Regions from separate parts of the Pseudoalteromonas sp. '520P1 No. 423' genome, predicted to be linked through region 2. Evidence: predicted binding sites of a transcription regulator. Region 2 holds the regulator's gene; the other holds the start of a gene.
What was found. The regulator LexA, encoded in region 2, represses DNA repair genes until DNA is damaged. The targets are predictions, from matches to a motif close to TACTGTATNNNNATACAGTA.

Region 1 (3,221 bases), 2.7 Mb from region 2:
GAACTTATCAACTTATTCAGTGTTTGCGCTGCTACTGAACGACTATCACTCAGTAGTTTAGTTTGTAATTGATAATCAGCCAAAGCATCTGAAATTAAGTCTTCGAGTTCTTCAATTCTGGCATTATTAGAACTAATATTATTAAGTTTTGCCACTAAATCTTGGTGTAGTTGGTATAAGTCCTCCGGCTTAGTATGGTGTTTTCTTGCCAAATTTAAAGCTTGGCTCATACGTTCTTCTACTTCAATAAAACGACTCGGATCGCAATCAGTATTATCTTGATAATGTCTAATTTCTGTTGCAGCTTCTTCTATTTGAATACTTGCCTCTATTAATAATTCACTAATAGGTGACAATGCTTTATCAATAGAAGCAAGTTCAGAAAATTGATTTGCACTTTGTTGTACAAAAGTAAAAGCATTAGCGCCATCTTGATCATATAGTTGTAATAATTGCTGTTGGCATGCACTAATTAATGTCTGGCCATGACTTAGTTTTTTATGCTCACTTTCTATCTGTTCAAATTCATCTTCTTGTAAGGAAAACTCATCTAGCTCTTGAACTTGATATTCAAGTAGCTGAAGTTGCGCTTGCTGCTGTGCGTGTTGTGCACTCAGTTGTTTAAATTCTTTTTTTAGTTTGCTGTAAACACCATAAGAAATACTAACATTATGTTGTAAATCTCCGTGCCCAGCATATTCATCTAATAAATGTAATTGATGTTCAGATTTAGTTAAAAGTTGATGTGCATGTTGGCCATGAATTGAAATTAAGTATTGGCCCATTGTTTTTAGTTGACTTGCAGTGACTGCAATACCGTTAATATATCCTTTGCTTCGGCCATTTTTGTTAACTACTCGGCGTATTAAACATTCAGTATCACTGATCAGATCATTATCTTCTAAGAATTGCTTTGCTTCAGGAAGGTTATGAATATCAAATTGCGCACTTACTTGCGCACGTTCACAACAAGGGCGTACAACTGAAGCTTCTGAGCGCTCCCCTAAACATAATGATAAAGCATCGATGGCGATTGATTTACCAGCACCGGTTTCTCCCGTAATGGTTGTCATTCCAGGGCCCCACTCGGCATTCAGTTTATCAACGATTGCAAAATTTTCGATTTCGAGAGAAATTAACATGCTGTTTATCCATACAGTAACTATACTGGTAATTTATACAGTAAAATTAAATTTAGCAAGTGTAAGATTAAAATTTTTTAATATTGAAAGTAAAAAACTGGTAAAAAATATAGAATATAATGACTTTTGGCTTTTAACCTGCTGATAATAAATATAGGAAATTACAAATGAACATAGATCTCAGTCAATCTCTAAAGCAGTGGTTTGGTTTTGATTCTTTTAGGCAAGGCCAGAAACAAACAATAACACAGTTATTAAATGGTCAATCATCATTAGCTATTTTCCCTACTGGATCAGGCAAAAGTTTGTGTTATCAATTAAGTGCAATCCATTTACCACATCTAACACTTGTTGTTTCACCCTTATTAGCTCTAATGAAAGACCAATTAGAATTCTTAGCTAAGAAAGGCATAAAAGCGGCGAGCATTGATTCCACTTTAACCGCTGAGAAAAATAAGCAAGTAATGAGTGATGTACGTTCAGGTTATACCAAAATTTTAATGGTTTCTGTTGAGCGTTTTAAAAATGAGCGCTTTAGGCAGTTTATCCAATCAGTTAATGTATCTATGTTAGTGGTTGATGAAGCACACTGTATTTCTGAATGGGGGCACAATTTTAGGCCTGATTATTTAAAACTGCCAGATTATAAAAAGCAACTTAATATCCCTCTAACGCTACTTTTGACTGCAACAGCAACAAAAAAAGTTAAAAAGGATATGGCTGAGCGTTTTGACATCTCACAAGAGCATGTTATTCAAACCGGTTTTTACCGTGATAATCTCGATTTATCAGTTATTCCTGTATCTACTAATAATAAAAATAAAATGTTACTTGATGTGGTTCATAGTCAATCTGGTTCAGGCATAGTTTATGTCACTTTGCAGCATAGTGCTGAGCAAGTTGCACAATTTTTAAAGTCTCATAATATTAACGCATGTGCTTATCATGCTGGTTTTGATAGTGAATTACGCCAAAGTATTCAAAATGATTTTATGGCAGATAAAATTCAAGTGGTGGTTGCGACAATCGCATTTGGTATGGGTATAGATAAGTCGAATATACGATTTGTGATCCATCATGACTTACCTAAATCAATTGAAAACTATTGCCAAGAAATAGGTAGAGCAGGGCGAGATGGGCTCAAGTCTCAGTGTTTTACACTTGCTAATTTAGATGGTCTAAATACAGTTGAGAATTTTGTATTTGGTGATACTCCAGAAAAAAATGCAATCAAATTTATAATCGACAATATGTTTGATGAGAACGATAAAGGTCAGTGGGAACTTCAAACGACTGGTTTATCTAATGCAAGTAATATTAAACAACTGCCACTTAAAACATTATTAGTTCAGCTAGAGCTAATGAATGTTATTAAACCTATGTACGCTTATTTTGCAGAATTTAAATATAAGTATTTGCAAGACCGGCAACTGATTTTATCTAGATTCTCGCAAGAAAGGGCAGTATTTCTATCTGAAATCTTTAACCACACACAGTTTAAAAAAGTATGGGGGTCACTTAATTTTGATGCTTTATATCAAAACTATGGTAGTGATAGAGGCAGAGTAGTTGCTGCTTTAGATTATTTAGCGGAACAAGGGTTGATTGAACTTGAAACTAAACGTATTACAGAAGTGTTTAATATTGATGTAGATAAGTTAAGTGAAGGCGATATAGTGCAAAATCTTTATGATTATTTTACCGATAAAGAACAAAAAGAAATTAAACGAATAGCGACACTTGTTAGGTTTTTTGAGCTTAAATCATGTTTAAGTCACAATTTGTCTTTGTACTTTGATGATTATAATTCACCTGAAAACTGCGGACACTGTAGTGTATGTAGGGGTCAGGTTGCAAAATTAACATATTCAACAAATGTTGACTTTCCACAAGATGATTTTTTAATTAAAGCATTAGCTGAATTTAAAAATCACTTAAGTGATAAAGTTGCTCATGAATTGACTATAGGTATATATAGTAGATTTTTAGCAGGGATCAGTATTCCACTATTTGCTAGAAATAAAGTAAAAAAGCTATCGGGTTTTGCTTGCTGTGAAAACTTAAGATTTGAAGAAATAC
Region 2 (3,221 bases):
TTTCCACTGAGATCCGGTTATTTTTATAGTCAGATCTGCTTTTGAAGTATCTTCCATAGCAATCAATGTTTTAGTAGCTGGCACAGCCATACCTATTAATATAATAAAAGGAATTGCAGTCCATAATATTTCTATTTTTGTACTTTCATGAAATTGGGCTGGCTTTGCCCCTTTTGATTTTCTATGACGGAATATAGCCCAAAACATCAGGCCAAAGACAATTATACCTATCACACAACAAATCATAAAAATGATCATATGCAGTTGATAAACGTTTTCACTTATATCGGTTACTCCAGTTCTCATATTAAGCGAGCTATTTGCAAAACTTAATTGAGGGATAAGCAATATAAGCCACAAGGTAAAGCGCACGACACCCATGTGACATCTCCTTTTATGCTTAAAGCAAAGAAATGGTTAAAATATCAATCGAATAAAACCACCTCAGACCAGGTAATTAAATTAAACTTCAAATGCTTTTGCCATTTCACTATTATAATTGGTATTTATTTTGATATATTTTTTATTACCGCTTTAAATAAATTTTATTTTAAACAGCTCTATAACTAAATAGTCCATGATTGTTATTTGTTCAAGTTTTAACAAAAAAATAACATAGATATTTTTGATAAATTTGTTAAATCAGTAAGTTAATTAGAAAAATTCAAGAAGAGGGCTCTAGTCGAAAGCCATAAATATAAGGGGTACAGCCTAAAAAAAGCATATTAATTATTGCAAAACAGTGTTTAATTGATTTTTATTGGCATTAATTGTATTTGAAGAGTTTTTTTTGTAACAATATGATTTTAAAAATAATAAAAAACGCTAATATTCATTTATTAAATAATATTAGCGTTAATGAGTTTGTGTAATACCAATTCTATTAAGTTAGTGATCTAATATAAATTAGGATAAGTTTTCAAGAGCAAGGCGCTTGATTGAGCAATAGCTGGCTATTGGGATTGAAAGCAACGTAGCTATTGTATATTTAGACCATTAAGATTGTTCACATATTTATTGGAATTGGTATACATTTAATTAAATTTATATTACATCCAATCGGCTGTTCTTATAACACCAACTGCTAAACCTTCAATGTCAAAAGACTCACTTTCTAAATCAACTACAATATCAGAAAAGTCTTCGTTTTCAGGATGCAAAAGTACTTGGCTGCCCTTTTTTTCAAAGCGTTTAACGGTTACGTCATCGCCTACACGAGCAACGACAACCTGTCCATTATTTGCAACTTGGGTTTTATGAACCGCTAATAAATCGCCATCCATTATGCCGATATCTCGCATACTCATGCCATTTACGCGTAATAAAAAGTCTGCAGCAGGTTTAAATAATTCAGCTGAAACTTCGTAATGGCTTTCAACATGCTCTTGTGCAAGTATCGGTGAACCAGCAGCGACCTGGCCTATTAAAGGTAAACCAAGTTGCTCAGGTTGTTCGTCTTCAACTACGCGAATACCTCGGCTAGCACCCGGCACCATTTCAATAACACCTTTTTTAGCTAAAGCTTTTAAATGCTCTTCAGCTGCATTTGCACTACGAAACTCGAGAGATTGCGCTATTTCAGCCCTTGTAGGAGGCATACCGGTATCTTTGATAAATACCTTAATTAGTTCTAAAATTTGTGTTTGTCGTTTTGTTAACGGTCGCATACAACTGGGTTTCCATACAGTACATGTTACTGTGAGTATATACAGTTATTTTAAAATGGCAAACAAGTATTTAAAAGATATTTTACTCTTGATAAAGCTTAATGGTCTGTCCAGTTCTATAATAAATGTTGAATTACTGATATCCTTGCGCAAACTTTTTTCTTAGGTGGACCAATGGCGTTTTTTTCTTTTATAAATACAGGGTTTAACTTTCTAGCAAAGTTAACAAATAGCATTTTTGTAAAAAGCAAATTATTTCCTGAAGACCCTTGCTCACAATTAGGCCTTAAAACCAATTTGCCGACCTTTTACATTACAAGACTTAATTCTCAAAGCGATTTAGCTGCGTTAGGTCATCAATGTAAAAAGCTAGGTTTACCTAACCCAAGAAAAAATCAGATCTTAGGTGACTACTCGCTGCCAGGCTTAATCCCATTATCAAATCCGGCGCCTTTATTTGGCTCAAAAAGAAAAAAAACAAATGCGATAGAGCAAGGTGAAATAATATTTAAAGCTTTGCGAGAAAACCCAGAACAAACGGTGCAAATTATTCCAGTCACCATATTATGGGGCAGAGACCCAGGTAAAGAAAAGCCAGGTTTAGGTACTTTATTATCGCACTCGTTAAGTCCTAGCTGGCTAAGAAAGTTACTCGTTGTAATATTTTCTGGTAGAGATAACATGATTCGCTTTAGCCAAGCTGTTGATGCAAGAGAGTTACTCAATAAAAAACATGCTACCGATGATTTACCTCATAAATTAATTCGTGTTGCACGTGCACATTTTCAACGTCAAAAGCTTGCTGCAACAGGCCCTAAACTTCCTTCTAAAGATAAGCTATTTAGAGGCCTTTTAGCCTCAAAAAACATCAAAAAAGCCATTGCTGATGAAGCTAAAAGTAAGAATATCAGTAATGAAAAAGCACAAGAAAACGCTTTAAAGCAACTCAATGAAATTTCAGCCAATTATAACGATGCAGTGATACGCGTTTTTGCCAGAATATTAACTTGGTTATGGAACAAACTTTATAATGGCATTGACGTTAGAAATATTGAGCAAGTTAATGAATTATCACAAAAAGGTCACGAAATAATTTATGTCCCTTGCCATCGAAGTCATATGGATTATTTATTATTAACCCATGCGATCTATCAACAAGGGTTAGTACCACCACATATCGCAGCTGGTGTTAACCTTAACTTTTGGCCTGCAGGACCTATATTTAGACGATGTGGCGCCTTTTTTATTCGTCGTTCATTTAAAGGTAATAAACTTTATTCTAGTATTTTTAAAGAATACCTTTTCCAGTTATTTAACAAAGGTCATTCAGTTAAATTTTATACTGAAGGCGGTCGCAGTAGAACAGGCAGGTTACTAACACCTAAAACCGGCATGTTAGCTATGACGATACAAGCTATGCTTAGAGACTTAGATAGACCGGTTTCTATCGTGCCTGTTTATATAGGTTATGAGCATGTTATGGAAGTAAGCACTTACCTAAAAGAGCTTGCTGGTGACAATAAAAAGAACGAATCTGTATTTGGTATTTTTAAA

Region 1: the regulator LexA is predicted to act here: its motif matches at 1,166-1,185, upstream of recN (DNA repair protein RecN).

What each region holds. Positions count from the first base shown of each region.
Region 1 covers NZ_BBZB01000001.1:3,011,209-3,014,429, reverse strand. Annotated here, with positions in the region: gene recN (DNA repair protein RecN) at 1-1,142, opposite strand, end outside; gene PSA_RS13710 (ATP-dependent DNA helicase RecQ) at 1,310-3,221, shown strand, end outside.
Region 2 covers NZ_BBZB01000001.1:290,783-294,003, forward strand. Annotated here, with positions in the region: gene coxB (cytochrome c oxidase subunit II) at 1-381, opposite strand, end outside; gene lexA (transcriptional repressor LexA) at 1,050-1,667, opposite strand; gene plsB (glycerol-3-phosphate 1-O-acyltransferase PlsB) at 1,842-3,221, shown strand, end outside.